DNA from 3 places in the Streptomyces sp. NPDC051913 genome. Region 3 is predicted to be linked to each of the others. Evidence: riboswitches for the same ligand, from Rfam matches in the RefSeq annotation. Region 3 holds a riboswitch; each other region holds the start of a gene.
The links. A riboswitch is a leader RNA that binds a small molecule or an ion and turns the genes downstream of it on or off. The one in region 3 is predicted to bind cyclic di-AMP.
Positions count from the first base shown of each region.

Region 1: another riboswitch for cyclic di-AMP. It lies ahead of ACIHIX_RS44000 (M23 family metallopeptidase); the one in region 3 lies ahead of ACIHIX_RS29270 (transglycosylase family protein).
Region 2: another riboswitch for cyclic di-AMP. It lies ahead of ACIHIX_RS04595 (transglycosylase SLT domain-containing protein); the one in region 3 lies ahead of ACIHIX_RS29270 (transglycosylase family protein).

Region 1 is NZ_JBIUCI010000026.1:93,338-99,293, reverse strand. It holds gene ACIHIX_RS44010 (PrsW family intramembrane metalloprotease) at 1-548, shown strand, start outside; gene ACIHIX_RS44005 (aldo/keto reductase) at 555-1,502, opposite strand; gene ACIHIX_RS44000 (M23 family metallopeptidase) at 1,614-2,648, opposite strand; cyclic di-AMP (ydaO/yuaA leader) riboswitch at 2,660-2,817, opposite strand; tRNA gene ACIHIX_RS43995 (tRNA-Met) at 3,122-3,195, opposite strand; gene ACIHIX_RS43990 (alginate lyase family protein) at 3,272-4,486, opposite strand; gene ACIHIX_RS43985 (dihydrofolate reductase family protein) at 4,569-5,696, opposite strand; gene ACIHIX_RS43980 (MarR family transcriptional regulator) at 5,765-5,956, shown strand, end outside.
Region 2 is NZ_JBIUCI010000001.1:980,791-986,746, forward strand. It holds gene ACIHIX_RS04580 (polyprenyl synthetase family protein) at 1-460, opposite strand, end outside; partial or broken gene ACIHIX_RS04585 (MFS transporter) at 668-1,220, shown strand; gene ACIHIX_RS04590 (CocE/NonD family hydrolase) at 1,308-3,308, shown strand; cyclic di-AMP (ydaO/yuaA leader) riboswitch at 3,489-3,693, shown strand; gene ACIHIX_RS04595 (transglycosylase SLT domain-containing protein) at 3,699-4,145, shown strand; gene ACIHIX_RS04600 (HAD family hydrolase) at 4,150-4,956, opposite strand; gene ACIHIX_RS04605 (arabinogalactan endo-beta-1,4-galactanase) at 5,304-5,956, shown strand, end outside.
Region 3 is NZ_JBIUCI010000010.1:243,694-249,649, reverse strand. It holds gene ACIHIX_RS29285 (DUF501 domain-containing protein) at 1-64, opposite strand, end outside; gene ACIHIX_RS29280 (septum formation initiator family protein) at 88-564, opposite strand; gene eno (phosphopyruvate hydratase) at 658-1,944, opposite strand; gene ACIHIX_RS29270 (transglycosylase family protein) at 2,239-2,931, opposite strand; cyclic di-AMP (ydaO/yuaA leader) riboswitch at 2,935-3,102, opposite strand; gene ACIHIX_RS29265 (transglycosylase family protein) at 3,297-4,253, opposite strand; gene ACIHIX_RS29260 (cytochrome P450) at 4,445-5,725, opposite strand; gene ACIHIX_RS29255 (nucleoside triphosphate pyrophosphohydrolase) at 5,844-5,956, opposite strand, start outside.

The sequences.
Region 1 (5,956 bases), on a different contig from region 3:
GGAACGGCTCGTCCACCCTCGGGGAGTACGGCTTCTTCGCCGTCTACGCGGCCTTCATGCTCCCCGCGTTCGGGCTGCTGACCTGGCTGGTCATCTGGACCCGGCAGCGCGAGCTGCGGACCGTCCGCGAGGAGCTGCCCGCCTACGCCGTGACCGGCTGGCTCACCCCCGCCGAACCCTTCGCGCTCGGCTCGATGCGGGCCCGGCGCATCGCCCGCCAGTACGCCCGCCACCACGCCGGAAGGCCCGCGGCGCGCGCGGTGGCGCAGTACGAGGCGTACGCGACGTCCCTCGCGTTCCTGCGGCACCGCGGGCGCCGTGGCCGCGCCGGTGCCGACTTCGTCGTACGGGAGCGGGAGTTGCTGCACGAGCTGTGGGCCCGGCGCGAGGTCGCCCGCCCCGCGCTGGACCACGCGGCCCGTGTGACGGCACCGCCGGTTCCGGTGGTCCCGGCGCCCTGGCCGATGTACGGGGTGTACGGGTACGGGCAGCAGCCGGCGCCGTACTCCCAGCCGGCGTATCCCGCGTACAACCCGTACCAGTCCTGACGAGGGTTACGCCGACGCCTCCGTGAGCCGCTCCACCTCCGCGTCCGTGAGCGTCACCTCCGCCACCCGCACCAGCGCCGGCAGCTGCTCCACCGTGCGGGCCGAGGCGATCGGGGCGGCGACCGTCGGCTGGGCGGCGAGCCAGGCCAGGGCGATCGTGGCGACCGGCACGCGGTGGTCCTCGGCGATGTCGTCGAGGGCGGCGAGCACCGAGCGGCCCCGCTCGGTCTCCAGGTGCTTGCCGGCGCCCGCGGCGGCCCGGGCGCCCTCCACCACCTCGCCCTCGCGGTACTTGCCCGTGAGGAACCCGGACGCGAGCGAGAAGTACGGGACGGCGGCGAGGCCGGTGCGCTCCGCCAGGTCCTGGAGCTCACCCTCGTAGGTCGCGCGCGAGACCAGGTTGTAGTGCGGCTGGAGTGCCACGTACCGGGCCAGGCCCTCGCGCTCGGAGAAGGCCAGCGACTTCTCCAGCCGCTCGGCGGAGATGTTGGAGGCGGCGATGTGCCGCACCTTGCCCGCCCTGACCAGTTCGTCGAGTGCGCCGATGATCTCCTCGACCGGCACTTCGGGCTTGTCGAAGTGGGTGTAGTAGAGGTCGATGTGGTCGGTGCCCAGGCGGCGCAGGGAGGCGTCCGCGGCGGCCTTGATGTTGGCGGCCGTCAGGCCCTGGTACTCCGGGTGCTGGCTGACCTTCGTGGCGATCACGACGTCGTCGCGGTTGCCGCGCGCCTTGATCCACTTCCCGATGATGGTCTCGGACTCACCGCCCGAGTTGCCCTCCACCCACGCGGAGTAGGAGTCGGCGGTGTCGACGAAGTTGCCGCCCGCGGCGGCGTAGGCGTCCAGGACGGCGAAGGACTGTGCCTCGTCGGCGGTCCAGCCGAAGACGTTGCCGCCGAGGGAGAGCGGGAAGACCTCGAGGTCGGACGTGCCCAGCTTGCGAAGAGAAGTCATGTACGGGATCAACACCCGTACCGGAAGCCGATATTCCGGACACGGAGAACCGGCAGCCCTGACGTCGGGGGGTGAGCGTCAGGACCGCCGGGGTTCAGAAGGAGACCCGCCTCAGGGAGTGAGGCCCTTGCTGCGCAGCCATGCCATCGGGTCGATGCCGGTGTCCGCCCCGCCGGGGTGGACCTCCAGGTGCAGATGGGCCCCGGTCACGTTGCCGGTCGCGCCCACGCGCCCGATCACCTCACCGGTACTGACCTTCTGGCCGACGCTGACGCTGATCGAGGACTGGTGGCAGAACCACAGCTCGGTGCCGTCGTCGAGGGTGAGGATCGTGCGGTAGCCGTAGGAGCCGGCCCAGCCGGCCTCCGTGATGGTGCCGCTGTGGATGGCCTTGATCAGCGTGCCCGTGGGGGCCGCGAAGTCGAGACCGGTGTGGTAGCCGGAGGACCACAGCGAACCGGCCTGACCGAAGGTCGAGGTGATCGTGTACGAGGAGGTCGGCAGCGTGAACTGCTTGGCGAGCTCGGCGAGACGCTTGGCCTCGGCCTCCTTCGCGGCCTTCTCCTCGGCGGCCTTCTTCGCCTCGGCGGCGTCGTCGGCGGCCTGCTTCAGCGCGGCGGCCTCGGCCTTCGCGGACTGCTCGGCGACCTCGGCCTCGGCGGCGAGCTGGACCTTGTTGTCGACCTGGTTCTGCTGACTTTCGGCCTGCGCCATGATCCGGTTGCGCAGCGCCTCACCGGCGTCCGAGCCGCTCTCCGCGGTCTCCGTGGTGCTGGTGGCCAGGCTGCTGAGCGCGGTGGCGGAACCCTTGGGGGCCTCGTCGTCACCGCCGAAGACGCCGCCCACGGAGGGCAGGTCGGGCATCGAGATGGAGACCGGCGGCTTGCCGGTGTTGGCGCTGGCCATACCGCCCGCGCCGACGGCGGCTATGACACCGACGCCCAGGACGGTGGAGCTGCGGGCGAGTCCCCCGCCGCGCTGCTTGGCCACCCGGTGCTTGCCGCGAGCCGGCCGGAGGGAGTCCTCGGTGGGATTCCAGACCTCCTGCGGACCCTCGTCGTGGTGGTAGCTGCCGTAGCCGAAGGCATCGGTGCTGCGCTGGCTCGGCACATACGGGGCCTCGGGGGCAGGCCGGTTTGACGCCACGTGGGCGTGCTCCTTTCCTTCCTTCTCGCCTACCGGGTTAGCTGACGGGTTCGGAGCAGGAAGGTCTCCTACGCGCGTATAACCGCCGTGCTGCCACGGCGACTTCCGCGTGATTCACCCCAAGTTGGTGGTTCCCCGGTTCCCTTGCGGGATTCGGCGCGTGCGCACGGAGCCGACTCTTGTGACGGCTGGGACGACCGCGCTGCGTTATCGAACGTTAATAGACCCGGGGTGCTGATTCCAAGCTGTTCCGCTTGATCATTAACCTTTTTCAGCAGGACGTAGGGGTCATGGCCGGTGAAAAACGGGCGAGTTGACCCGACCTCAGGAAGCTCACAGGTACTGACGGTATGTCAGTTGTTATGCGGAGGGGGGTCGAGCGATCACCCGCCGTGACAACTGCCGCGTGAGGGGAAACGACCCGGAAACGACTCAGGGCCGGAATCCATTAGATTCCGGCCCTGGGCCATCAGTAGCGGGGACAGGATTTGAACCTGCGACCTCTGGGTTATGAGCCCAGCGAGCTACCGAGCTGCTCCACCCCGCGGCGATGACTCAATAGTACGCCATCCGCGGGGCTGCTCGCGCACGCATTACCCCTGGGCCCGCTCGACCTGTGTTTCTCAGTCGGCCGGGTTGCCCGCGTGGGTCAGGGTCTCCCAGGAGACGAAGAGGTTGTCGGTGCCTGCCGGGCGGGTCTCCTCCGCGAGTTTGCGGGCCGCCGGGACGGAGAGGCCGAGGCGGCCCTCCAGGTGGTTGAGGGCGACCTCCAGGTCCGGGCCCATGTTCCGGTCCACCTTCCCGCCGCACAGCCACGCGGGCGCGGACTCGCCGGCCTGGTAGCGGGCGTGGAAGGCGAGGGTGCTCTTCAGCCGGTCCTTGATCTCGCCGTAGAGGTCGATGCCCTGGTGCCAGGCGGTCTCGGCGATGTGGGCGGTGGCGGCGACGGAGTAACCGACGTGCTTGAAGTTGCGGCAGGTCTCCTGGGACATGCCGTCCTTGTACGTCTTCTGCCCGAACCAGTACGTCGTCAGCTTCTGCGGTGTGGTGATGCTCGCCCCCTTGGGGGTGAGCGGCAGCGTGCCGTCCTCGGCCAGGTAGAAGTAGGCGGGCACGCGCTCCCGGAACCGTTCGAGGGCGTGGTCGAAGGCCCTCCGGTCCTCCAGGAAGACGGCGATCCCGATGGCCGCGTCGGTCATCACGAGGTCCCAGTTGCCGTTGTAGTCGGGGACCTTGCGGGTCACGGTCGGCAGATACGCCGTGCGCAGCATGGTCTCGAACCGCGCGACCCGGTCCGCCGGCCAGCCCGCGCCGGGGCTGTGCCGGACGATCTCGGCGGCCCGGGCCCAGGTCGACCCGGCCCACCCGGTCTGGAGCCCGGCGTCCTCCTCGGTGTGCCGGCGCATCTTCGCCGACCAGGCGTCCAGGATCTCCCTGGCCTTCAGGGCGTGCTGCCGCTTGCCGGTGATCCGGAAGAGGAGGGCCTGGGTGTAGGCGGCGATGGCGTCCTCGCGCTCCTCGACACAGCCGTGCGCCGGGCGGTCGGCGTGGTCGCCGCCGGGGCAGTCGACACTCGCGTACGGCTCGGGCTCGTACTTGTACGCCCCGTACTTGCTGTCCCGCATCCCGAGGTACGCCTTCAGCCACGGCTGCTTCCCGGCGGTGACGTTCTTCCTCACGGCCGCCAACTGCGCCTCGCTGACGAGGACACCGGGGTGGATGAAGGCGGCGTCCGCGGGGAGGGCGCGGGCCATGGTGCGGGTGTCGGCGCCGGTCGTCCCGCAGGCGGTGGCGAGGAGGGGGACCAGCAGGAGAGCGGCGGTACGTCGGGACCTCATAGGGGAAGCGTGGCCCGGGGGGTGTCGGGGCGCAGGATCTGATGGGCCGATAGGAGTCGGCGTGGCCCGCGGCGGCGCGAACTCACCCCAGCAGATGCAGGTTCGGCGCCTTGGCCCGCTCCTCGTACTCCGGCAGGACGACGACGTCCACACCCGCCGACGACAGCAGTCCGTTGCCGTCCGCCGCCGTCACGAACGTGTCCGGCTCCCGCCAGCTCGTCACCACCCGGCGTACCCCGGCGTCGAGGATCAGCCGGGCGCAGGGTGCCGGGCGGGAGGCGCGGCGGGCGCACGGTTCGAGGCTGCTGTAGACGGTCGCCGACGCCAGCCGGGGGTCGTCCGCGCCGATCTTCGCCAGCGCGGCCTCCTCCGCGTGTACGACGGGGTCGGCGCCCTCCCTCGAATATCCGCGGGCGAGTTCCGTTCCGTCGGCGGCGACCACGACCGCGCCGACGCTGAAGGCGGTCCGCGAGGGCGGACAGAGGGCGGCCAGTTCGCAGGCGAGGCGGAGCCAGTGGTGGTCGGCGGGCGTGGCGAGCGGGCCGGTGCCGGGGGCCGTGGGCTCGTAGCGCATGAGGACCACGTCCTCGATCTGCCGGGTCTCCACCAGGCGCAGGCGTCCGTCCTGGTAGCCGCCGGGGCCGAAGAGGCGGGGGGCCTCCGGGGTGCCGACGAACAGCGGGGCGAGGACCAGTTGGAGTTCGTCGGCGAGGCCCTGCTGGAGGAGCTGGGTGTGGATACGGCCGCCGCCCTCGACCATGAGGCGGTCCACGCCCCGGGCGGCGAGGTCGGTGAGGAGGCGGTGCCAGTCGATGTCGGGGCCGAGGGCGGCCACCTCGGCGGCGAGGCCGTGCGCCTTGGCCCGGTCGGCGCCCTGGTCCGTCGTGTAGACGAGCTTGTCGCCGCCCGTGTGCCAGAACCTCGCCTCCGGGTCGAGGTCGCCGGAGCCGCTGACCGTGACCTTCAGCGGGTACTCCGGCTGGCCGGCCGCCACCCGGGCCGCGCGGCGCTCCGGGGAGTTCACGAGAAGGCGCGGGTTGTCGGCGCGGATGGTGCCGGCGCCGATCAGGATCGCGTCGACGGAGGCGCGGACCTCGTCGACGCGGTCGAAGTCGGCCGGGGAGGAGAGCAGGAGCCGGTCGGGGCCCAGGTCGTCGAGGTAGCCGTCGAGGGAGACGGCGGCGGAGAGGAGGACGTACGGGTGAGGCATCGGAGCGGTCCCTCTCGCTGTGACGTGCGGCTCTTGGTTCAAGTTTGAAACAAACTTACACTGGCGGTATGACGACTCGCTGGCTCACTCCCGAGGAGCAGCGCGCCTGGCGCGCGTACATCGCCGCGGCGCACCTCCTGGAGGACGCGATCGACCGGCAGCTCCAGCAGGACGCCGGCATGCCGCACCTGTACTACTCCATCCTCTCCACTCTCTCCGAGGCGCCGGAGCGGCGGCTGCGGATGACCGATCTCGCCGAG
Region 2 (5,956 bases), on a different contig from region 3:
CGGTCACCAGCCGCTCGAACGCCTCGGCCTGGATACGGACCGCCTCGGGGCCGAGGTCGGCGAGGATCTGTGAGGCGCGGGCGAACAGGAAGTCACCCGTGAGGACGGCGACGGAGTTGCCCCAGCGGGTGTTCGCGGCGTCGACGCCGCGCCGCACCGTCGCCTCGTCCATCACGTCGTCGTGGTACAGCGTCGCCAGGTGGGTCAGCTCGACGACCACCGCCGACGGCACCACACCGGGTGCGTAGGGGTCGCCGAACTGGGCGGTGAGCATCACGAGCAACGGCCGGAAGCGCTTGCCGCCCGCGCGGACGAGATGCTGTGCGGCCTCCGTGATGAAGGGGACCTCGCTCTTGGTGGCTTCGAGCAAACCCTCCTCGACAGCAGCCAATCCGGCCTGGACATCGGCTTCGAGAGCCTGGTCCCGCACGCTCAGCCCGAACGGCCCGACGACGGTCACGAGGGGTCTCCTGTCTGCTGGTGTCTACTGGCGCTTACGCGGTTTGTCGATAGGTCGCTGCCTTCACTCAAGTCAGCGTATCCGGTCACCTTTCGATCACCGTCGCCCCCCACCCGTGCAGCGCGGGCGGTATCGGATCACGGCCGGTATGTTTCTGATCACCTGAAAAGAACGGATATCTATCGACTTAAGCGGAAGTAGTGGAGTGTGTCTGGAACCAGTGTCGACGTAGCGCCCGGAAGTCAGCCACCCCCCGGAGGACGACACCGCCTTCTTCGGCCAGCCGAAAGGCCTGCTCACCCTCTCCGGTCCGGAGGTCCGGGAGCGCTTCTCGTTCCTGGGCATGCAGGCCATCCTCGTCCTGTACTTCGCCGACTCGGTGGCGAACGAGGGCATGGGCATGTCGGCCGCGACCATGACCTGGGTGGGCCTCGGGCTGATCAGCGCCGGCACCGGGCTGCTCAAGCCCAACGTGGCCACCATGGTCGGCAAGCTCTACCGGACCGACGACGAGCGGCGGGACGCCGGGTTCGCGCTCTCCTACATGGCGATCAACATCGGCGCCTTCGCCGGCCCCCTGATCACCGGCCGGCTGGGCGACCACAAGGGCTGGCACTGGGGTTTCTCGGCCGCCGCGATCGGCATGACCTTCGGGCTCGTCCAGTACGTCGCCGGGCGCCGTCACCTGGCCGGGCGCAGACACGCCGCCGGGTTCGCGCTCGCGCGGGGCGCGATGAGGCGGGCGGTGCGGCTGATCGTTTCCTCTCCCTCGCCCTCGCCCTCGCGGTGATGGCCGCCGCCCCGTGGCTGCGCCGCACCATGCACCCCGTCCACTGAGGTCACAGCGATGAGCCTGCACATCCGTACGTCCTTCCCCTACGAGACGGCCCACGAGGACCTCCGCATCCCGCTCCCGGACGGGACGCGGCTGTACGCGCGCGTGTGGCGACCGCTCACCGAAGAACCGGTACCCGCTCTGCTCGAATACCTGCCGTACCGGCTCACCGACTGGACCGCGCCCCGCGACTTCCAGCGGCACCCCTGGTACGCGGGCCACGGGTACGCCTCCGTGCGCGTCGACGTCCGCGGGCACGGCAACAGCGAAGGGCTGCCGACGGACGAGTACTCGGCGACCGAGCTGGCCGACGGGGTCGAGGTGGTCAACTGGCTGGCGACGCAGCCCTGGTGCGACGGCCGGGTGGGCATGTTCGGCATCTCCTGGGGCGGCTTCAACTCCCTCCAGATCGCGGCCCTCGCGCCCGAGCCGCTCAAGGCGGTCGTCACGGTCTGCTCCACGGACGACCGCTATGACAACGACGTGCACTACAGGGGAGGTTCCGTCCTCGCCGTCGACATGCACGCCTGGGCCGCCACCATGCTGGCCTTCGTCTCCCGGCCCCCCGACCCGCGGTACGCGGGCCCGGGCTGGCGGGACCTGTGGCTCGAACGCCTGGAGCACGTCGACCCGTTCATCCACACCTGGCTGGACCACCAGACCCGCGACGACTACTGGCGCCACGGCAGCGTCTGCGAGGACTACGGCGCGATCGACGCGGCGGTCCTGGCGGTGGGCGGCTGGCACGACCCGTACCGCGACACGGTGCTGAGGCTGGTCGAGCATCTGCCTCCGGACCGGGTACGAGGGATCGTCGGCCCCTGGCCCCACCAGTACCCGGACCGCGGGCTGCCGCCGGGTCCGGCGATCGGCTTCCTCCAGGAGACCCTGCGCTGGTGGGACCAGCACCTGAAGGGCGTCGACACCGGCGTCATGCGCGAGCCCCTGCTGCGGGCCTACGTCAGCGACTCCCATCGCCCCGCCACGGCCTACGACGCCCTCCCGGGCCGCTGGGTCGGCGAGCCGGCCTGGCCCTCCCCGCACGTCACGACCATCTCGTACGGCCTCCAGGGCGCCCCCGTCCTCGTCCGCTCCCCGCAGCACACGGGCGTGGACGCCGGGCGCTTCTTCCCGTTCGGGAACGACGCCGACCTGCCGCCGGACCAGCGGGAGGAGGACGCCCGTTCGGCCTGTTTCGAGTTCGCGGTGGGCGAGGAGACCTGGGTGCTGGGGCGGCCCCGGGTGCGGTTGCGGGTGACGTGCGAGGTGCCGCGCGGACAGGTGATCGCACGGCTGTGCGATGTGGCGCCGGACGGTGCGTCGACGCTGGCCACCCGGGGCGTGCTGAATCTGTCGGCGCGGCACGGGCGGGACCGGGCGGTGCCGTGGGAGCCGGGGGCGACCGGGGAGGTCGCCTTCGAGCTGAACGGCATCGGGCATGTCTTCCCGCCGGGTCATCGCATCCGGCTCGCGGTCTCCTCCGCGTACTGGCCGTGGATCTGGCCGCAACCCGAGTCAGAGGCCGGCCTCACGCTGGACCCGGCGGGCAGCTTCCTCGAACTGCCGGTCAGGACCCGTGACTTGGCTGCCGACATCGGCTTCGCAGAGCCCGAACAGTCCGCGCCCCTCGGGGTCAACTTCCCGGCCACCCTCGACGAACCCCGCCCCGAGCGGCTGGTCGTCCGGGATGTCGCCAAGGGCGAGTGGCGCCTTGAGGTCGATCCGCGGTACGGCGGCACCCGGGTCTATCCCGACGGCCTGGAGTTCACCGAGGACGCACTGGAGACGTACACGATCGACGAGACGGACCCCCTGTCGGCCCGCGCCCGCTCGGAGTGGTCGATCCGGCTGCACCGGCCGGAGCTGGGCTGGGACACGACCGTCCGGACCCGCTCGGAGATCATCTGTGAGGCGGCTGTGTTCCTGACCTCCGACGAGGTGATCTGCACCGAGGGCGGCGAGGTGGTCTTCCATCGGACCTGGGAGAAGCGGATTCCACGGACCGCCGGTTAAACGCCAGTTGGGGATGATTGCCCGATTTGCCGTTCTCGCGCTCGACGGTGACTTGCCTCACGCTCCCACGCCCCTAATCCCCGTGATTCCGGGCCTCACAATCCACGCACCAAGGTCAACAGGTGCGATCTGTGAATCCGGTACTTGTTTCGGACATGTGCAGTCGCATACGTTCCCGGCCCGGGTGGACGCCGAATCCTGCCGCCGCCCGTAGACCGCTCACACAGAGAACTTCACGGCAGGAGCGGGGGAACCAGGTAAGTCGCCGTACCGGACGTCTTCGGACATTCCGGTACGGCTTGGGGTGAAGTAATGCCTTCTCGGCATGACCGGGCAGCTCCCGCCCGAACCCGACAGCTCACCTCGCAGGCGCCGGAGAGGAACTTCGTCATGCGTCTGTCCCGCAAGCTCGCTGTCACCGGTGCCGCCGTCGCCGCACTCGCCTTCCCCGTCGTCGGCGCGACCACCGCGTCCGCGGCCACCACGACCACGGTCACCGCCACCTCGCTCGGCTACTCCGACACCCTCGACGGCTGGATCCGCGCCTCGCTCCAGGTCATGGCCCAGAACGGGATCCCCGGCACCTACGACGGCATCTACCGCAACGTCATCCGTGAGTCCTCGGGCAACCCGTACGCCATCAACAACTGGGACTCCAACGCGATCGCGGGCACGCCCTCCAAGGGCCTGCTCCAGGTGATCGACCCGACCTTCAACGCGTACCACGTGGCCGGCACCTCGTGGAACTCCTACGACCCGGTCGCGAACATCACCGCGGCCTGCAACTACGCGGCCGCGGTGTACGGCTCGATCGACAACGTGTACGGCGCCTACTAGAGATCTAGCGATACAGCCGATCGAGGACGACGGCGACGCCGTCGTCCTCGTTCGAAAGGGTGATCTCGTCCGCGACCGCCTTGAGTTCGGGGTGGGCGTTGGCCATCGCGACACCATGGGCCGCCCAGTCGAACATGGGGATGTCGTTGGGCATGTCACCGAAGGCGACGGTGTCCCGCGGGCCGAGGCCGAGGTACTCGGCGGCCAGCGCGAGGCCCGTCGCCTTCGTGATGCCGCATGGCTGGAGTTCGACGGTGCCGGGGCCGGACATCGTCACCGTCGCGAGGGAACCGACGACTCCGCGCGCGGTCGCCGCCAACTCGTCGTCCGACAGGGTGGGATGGCGCAGCAGCACCTTGCTGATCGGCTCGCACCACAGGTCGTCACGGCGGCCCACCCGCACGGCGGGCAGGGTCGGGTGCGGCATCAGATAGCCCGGCTCGATGAGCGTGAGCCCGTCGACCCCGTCCTGGTCGACGGCGGCGTACACCTGCCCCACCTCCGCCTCGATCTTGCCGAGCGCGGTCTCGGCCAGCTCCCGGTCCAAGGTGACCGACCACAGCAGACGGTCCGCGCCGGCGTCGTACACCTGCGCGCCCTGCCCGCACACCGCGAGCCCGGTGCTGCCGAGGTCGTCGAGGAGCGGCCGCACTCTGGGGGCCGGTCGGCCGGTCACCACCAGATGCCGGGCCCCGGCCGCCGCCACCCGCGCGAGCGCGGCGAGCGAGCGGTCGGAGAGCGTGTCGTCGCCCCGGAGGAGGGTTCCGTCCAGGTCAGTGGCGACGAGTGAATATGCGGTGGGTGCGGCCATGATCAGAGAATACGGATGGAATCCCCCGCCGACTCGACGCGAACCGGACGGCCGCACCTTTCACATCCGTTGACGTCGGCTCCGGTTGGCGCCCCAGTGGAATCCCGCACCACGACAGGGGAGTTGGCGTCCTCGAAGAGCCGGCCCGCGTCCCGTCGAGGCCGTGGGACGTGATCACGGATTCGTGAGTGTCTGTGAGCGTGCACAGAGAATGAAGCATTTCACCCTCTTGTCATTGAAGAGTCTGTCGGGTTACCTACTGTTGCTCGCGGGTGTCGCCCTCTTTGAAGTCTGTGCACGCTCACAGACGCTGGGCGTTTTCTCATGCTCTGTGAAAGGACCCTGACATGCGTAGACGCAGTGTGCTCACCGCTGCGGGAGCCGCCGCGCTGGCCGTCCCCGTGCTGGGAGCGGTGCCCGCCGCGGCCTCAACGGGCGGGCGCCGCCTGGAGATACGAGCCGTCGACCTCTCCTCGCTGCCCAAGAACGAGGACCACGGCGCCGTGTACCGCACCGCCGACGGGCACCGCGAGGACCCGGTCCGGCTGCTCGCCCGCGCGGGGATCAGCCATGCCCGGCTGAAGGTGTGGGTCGACCCGGTCGACGGCTACAACAACAAGGCGCACATCCTTCCCCTCGCCCGCCGGCTGCGCCGGGCCGGCATCGGCATCTGGGTCGACTTCCACTACTCGGACACATGGGCCGACCCGGGGCACCAGACAAAGCCGGCCGCGTGGGCGGACCTGGACGTGACGGGCCTGTCCCGTGCGGTGTACGACCACACGGCCGAGGTACTGGGCGCGCTGCGGCGCCAGGGCACGCCGGCCGCGTTCGTCCAGGTCGGCAATGAGATCAACGGCGGCGTGCTGTGGCCCGAGGGCAAGAACTGGGGCAGTGACGGCGGGGGTTGGGGCAATCTCGCCCTGCTTCTGAAGGCCGGGCTGAGCGCCGCGCGGGACACCCAGCCCCGTATCCGCACGATGCTGCACCTCGCCGCGGG
Region 3 (5,956 bases):
TGAAGGCCTCGACGTCGGCGTCGGTCGGCTCGGTGCGCGGGGTGGTGGGCGGGGGCGTTTCCATGCCTGTCTTTCTCTAGGTCGGCTTCACTGGTCGGAGGCGTCGGACTTGTCGACCCCGTCCCAGACGTTCGAGTACCAGGGACGGTCCGCCGCCCCCAGCTCGGCGCGCGACTGCTGGGCCGCGCCCGGGTCGACGACGACGAACCCCGTCTCCCCCGGCATCACATAGTGCAGCCGCTGCCGGATCTGCTGCTCGGCGTACGCGTCGTCCTGCCACCGCGCCTTGAGATCGCGCAGCTGCTCGACGCGCTGCCGGGCCTGCTCCTGCTGCCGCTGGAGATCGGAGATCTCGGCGCGCTGGGAGACGTACTGCCTTATCGGGTAGGCGAGCGCGACGATCAGCGAGCACAGGACGAGGGCGAGCAGCGCCGCGCGGCCGGTGAGCCGGGAGCGGCGGGCCTGCCGTTTGGTCTGGGAGCGGTAGACCCGGGCCGCGGTCTGCTCGCCGAGCAGCCGGATCCGGGTCGCGGTGGAGAAACGGTCCCGGTCCTTGACGGCCATCTCTCACTCCCGTTCACCCACGCGCGTACGTCCCCGCACACGGTACGGGACCGAGTACGGGGACGTACGTACGACGCTGTCCTTAAGGGGGTGTCAGCCCTTGAAGCGCGGGAACGCGCTACGGCCGGCGTACACCGCGGCGTCGTCGAGGATCTCCTCGATGCGCAGCAGCTGGTTGTACTTGGCGACGCGGTCCGAGCGGGCCGGGGCGCCGGTCTTGATCTGGCCGCAGTTCACCGCGACGGCGAGGTCGGCGATGGTGACGTCCTCGGTCTCGCCGGAGCGGTGGGACATCATGCACTTGAAGCCGTTGCGCTGGGCCATCTCGACGGCGTCCAGGGTCTCGGTCAGCGAACCGATCTGGTTGACCTTGACGAGCAGGGCGTTGGCGGAGCCCTCCTCGATGCCGCGGGCCAGGCGCTCCGGGTTGGTGACGAAGAGGTCGTCGCCGACGATCTGGACCTTGTCGCCCAGCTTCTCGGTGATGACGTTCCAGCCGGCCCAGTCGTCCTCGAACAGCGGGTCCTCGATGGAGACGAGCGGGTACGCCGCCACGAGCTCCTCGTAGTACTCCGTCATCTCGGCGGCCGAGCGGGACTTGCCCTCGAACTCGTACTTGCCGTCCTTGTAGAACTCGGACGCGGCGACGTCGAGCGCGAGCGCGATCTGCTCACCGGGGATGTAACCGGCCTGCTTGATGGCCTCGACGATGAGGTCGAGGGCGGCGCGGTTGGACTCCAGGTTCGGGGCGAAGCCGCCCTCGTCGCCGAGGCCGGTGGACAGGCCCTTGGTCTTCAGCACCTTCTTGAGGGTGTGGTAGACCTCGGCGCCCCAGCGCAGCGCCTCGGAGAAGGACTCCGCGCCGATCGGGGCGATCATGAACTCCTGGATGTCCACGTTGGAGTCGGCGTGCGAGCCGCCGTTCAGGATGTTCATCATCGGCACCGGCAGCAGGTGCGCGTTCGGGCCGCCCAGGTAGCGGAAGAGCGGGAGGTCGCTGGCCTCGGAGGCGGCGTGGGCGACGGCGAGGGAGACGCCGAGGATGGCGTTGGCGCCGAGGGAGCCCTTGTTGTCGGTGGCGTCCAGGTCGAACATGGCCTGGTCGATCAGGCGCTGCTCGGTGGCGTCGTAGCCGACCAGCTCGGGGCCGATCTGCTCGATGACGGCGAGGACGGCCTTCTCGACACCCTTGCCCATGTAGCGGTTCGGGTCACCGTCGCGAAGCTCGATGGCCTCGAAGGCGCCCGTGGAGGCGCCGGAGGGGACGGCGGCACGACCCGTGCTGCCGTCGTCGAGGCCGACCTCGACCTCGACCGTGGGGTTGCCTCGGGAGTCCAGGATTTCCCGGGCTACGACGACGTCGATGGACGGCACGAGCATCTCCTTCTTGGGATGTGACGCGGCTACGGCACTGCCGCAGCGGCTCTGCGAGACGAGCCTAACCGGCTCAGGGCGATCGGCCACCGCGTGGACCGCCCCGTGGACAGAACCGAGAGTAAATTGTTTCCGAACGGAACAAAGAGATGGCGTAAAAAACCCCGCCCCGGTGCGTACGGGGGAACACGCACCGGAGCGGGGAGCCCGTGGGGGACGGGGGTGACCCTCACGAGGCCTTCAGTATGAGGACCACGGATGTGAGGGCGCTGTGGTTCAGCTGGGCGTTGCCCGGCTGCCCTACTTGAGGTGCAGCTGCTGGCCCGGGTAGATGAAGTCGGCGTCGCTGACGATGTCCTTGTTCAGCTTGAACAGCTTCTGCCAGCCGCCCTTGCCGTCGTGCTTCTCGGCGATGGAGCTGAGGGTGTCGCCCTTGACGACCTTGTACTCGCCATCACCCTTCTTGACCTTCTTGCCGGTCGGGGTGGTGACGGTCTTCTTGGCGGTCGTGCGCTCCGAGGAGCGGGACGTCGACTGCTCGGAGGAGCGGGTGCTGGTGCTGCTGTCGCTCGACGAGCTGGAGGAGCCGGAGGAGGACGAGCTGCCGCCGCCGGTGTAGGTGGCGCCGGACAGGCCCACACCACAGGTCGGCCAGGCGCCCTTGCCCTGGGCGGCGAGGACCTTCTCGGCTATCTCGATCTGCTGCGACTTGGAGGCCTGGTCGGCGGTGGAGGCGTACGCCGTGCCGCCGTACGCGGCCCAGGTCGAGGCGGAGAACTGCAGACCGCCGTAGTAGCCGTTGCCGGTGTTGATGGACCAGTTGCCGCCCGACTCGCACTGGGCGACGGCGTCCCACTCGGAGGCGGTGGCGGCGGAGGCGTTGCCGGCCGCCATCAGCGGGGCGGCGATGGCGACACCGGTGACGCCGGCGAGCGCGGCGGCGCGGGTGGCCTTGGACGGACGGCGGTGCTTGCCCTTGCCGGAAAACAGCATGGTGGATCCCCTCACCGACGCCTGCGAGGTGAGCTGTCGGGTTCGGGCCGGTTGAGTTGCCCGGCCGCGCATCTCCCGATGCGCGGCTTCACCCCAAGCCGGTCCAGCGTGAACTGCTGGGCCCGGCACTTACCTTGGGTCCCCCGCTCCTGCCTACGGCGCTTGACGCGACGACTGTTCCCGTACGGCCGCTGGCAGGATTCGGCGTTGCGGCAGCCGGGGCTCGTGGTGACGAGCGGTGTTGACCGTAGCCACGGAATCCGGGGAATTTCAAAGACGATCAGGGCTTCTGAGACTCATCCCACACTTTCGCCAAACCGGACATTCAGCGCGAAGCATGACGTGAACTCCCGCCGGTTTTCGCCCTATTCAGACCCGACTACGAGGGTCTGACCGGGCATGATGGCGCTCGGGTCGGTGCCGATGACCTTCTTGTTCACGGCGTAGAGCCGACGCCATCCGCCGTCGAGCCCAAGGGAGTCGGCGATGGAGGCGAGCGTGTCGCCCTCGCGGACGGTGTACGCCTTCTCGGCCGCGCTCGCACCGCGGTGCCGCCCGGTGCCCGCCTCGCTCTCGGCGCCATCACCGAGCGCGCCGATGTCGACGAGGCTCGAAGAACCGCCCTCCTGCCACGAGTTGTCCGATTCGACCTCATTGGCCGGAACTGTGGGCGAGCTGTCGGGCGACTGTGAATCGGCCACCCCGGAGTCGGACGTGTCCGACTTGGAAGACTTGTCCGGTGAAGCGGAGGGTGAGGCGGAGGCATCACCGGAGGCGCTCCCGGACGCGTCACCGGAGGCGTCGGTGGAGGCGTCACCCGACGAGTCGGACTCCGAGGAGTTGGACAACCCGGATGATTCCGACCCCGATCCGGACGCATCGGACGCGGAGCCGGCCGTGTCGGACGAGCCGCTCCCGACACCCGTGTCGACATCGGCCGAGCCGGAGTCCTTGCTCAGCCCGTTGAGCAGCCCGCAGGCGCCCCAGACGCCGACACCCTGGTCCGCGAGGACCTTCTCGGCGACGGCTATCTGCTGGTTGCGGCTGGCCAGGTCGGCGGTCGGGGCGTAGTCGAGGCCGCCGTGCTCCTCCCAGTTCTCCTGGGAGAGGCTGAGCCCGCCGTAGGTGCCGTCACCGTTGTTCTGGCTCCAGGAGCCGTCGGTCTCGCACTTGGCGACCTTGTCCCAGGTGCTCCCGTCGGCCGCGTTCGCGGCGGTGGCGGCGAGCAGCGGGATCGCGATGGCGGAGCCGGTCACTCCGGCCGCGACGAGAAGCGCCGGAGCTTGGCGGGGGCGACGGTGACGACCGTTCCCGGTGAGCATGCGGGGACCTTTCGGAGACAGCGGTGACCGGCGTGGCGGGTGGTGCTGGTCGCCACGCTGGTTGGTGAACGTATCGGCAGACGATCACTTGTCACAAGTTAATGCCGCGCAGATCACGTGAAGATCACAGAGATGAGGGCGTGTCACGTTTACAACGGCCTGCGCTCATGGCCGAGTTGGCGCGAACCCTGCTACGAGGTCGGCGTGAACTCGACCGGCAACGTCCGCAGCCCACGCATGATGAGACCGCCACGCCATCTCAAATCGGCAGAATCCGCCGCGAGTCGGAGGTCGGGGAGCCGGGTGAGCAGGGTGGCGAGCGCGGTCTGACCCTCCAGCCGGGCAAGCGGTGCGCCGAGGCAGTAGTGGATGCCGTGGCCATAGCCGAGGTGCTGGTTGTCACGGCGGGACAGGTCGAGCGTGTCGGGGTCCGCGAATCGTGCGGGGTCCCGGTCGGCGGCGGCGAGCACGACGAGCACGGGGTCGCCGGCGGCGATGTCCTGCCCTCCAACAGTGAGCGGCTGGGTGGCGAAGCGCCACGTGGCGAGCTCCACCGGGCCGTCGTAGCGCAGGAGTTCCTCGACACCGGTCTCCAGGAGGCCGGTCTCGCCTGCGGCGAGGGAGTCCTGGAGGCGGGCACGCTGGTCAGGGTGGGTCATCAGCGCAAACAGCCCATTACCCACCAAATTGACCGTGGTTTCGAACCCCGCGAACAAAAGGATGAAGGCCATCGCCGCGGCCTCGTTCTCGGTGAGATGCTCGCCGTGGTCGGACGCGCGGATAAGGCCGGAGATCAGGTCCTCACCCGGGACGGGATCGGCGGGGAGGCTCTCGCGCTTGCGGTGGATGAGCTCCAGCAGATACCCGCGCATCTTCTTCACCGACCGCGCGACCCCGCCGCGCGGCCCGCCCCCGTGCCGGATCATCATGCCTGCCCAGTCCCGGAAGTCGTCCTGGTCCTCGCGGGGGACGCCGAGCAGGTCGCAGATGGCGTAGATGGGGAGCGGGAACGCGAACTCGTGGATGAGGTCGGCGGAGCCCTGCGCGGCGAACCGGTCGATCAGCTGATCGGTCAACTCCTGCACGCGCGGGGCGAACTCGGCGACCCGGCGCGGTGTGAACGCCTTACTGACGAGCCGGCGCAGTCTCGTGTGGTCCGGCGGATCGATGTTGAGCAGATGCGTCATCAACTCCGCCTTGCGCTCCCCGGGGATGCCGGTCTTCCCCTTGGCGTGCGCGGGCTCGTCGTGGTGCGCGGGGTTCTTGCTGAGCCGCTGGTCGGCGAGGGCCTGCTTGGCGTCGGCGTAACGCGTGACCAGCCAGGCCTCCACCCCACTCGGCAACCGCGTCCGATGCACGGGTGCGTGCTCGCGGAGCCAGGCGTAGGCGGGGTAGGGGTCGGTGGCGAACTCCCAGGTGAAGAGTTCGGGGGCCGTGGGGGTGGTGCGCTCGGCGAGGGGCTGGTCGGTCACTCCTTGACGGTATCCGGGTTTTCCGCCGACACCCGCGCGGGCTCCGGACGACCCGTCTCGGCGGCCCTGCATACCACCGCCCAGCCTCGCCGGGCCGCCACGTACGGATGTCGGCGTACTAGGCACCCAGCCCCTCAGCCGCCCGAACCGCGTCCCGATAAGCCCGCGCCGCGACCCGCAGCGCCGCCTCCGGATCGACGCCCTCGGCCTCGGCGGCGGCTGCCAGTGCGA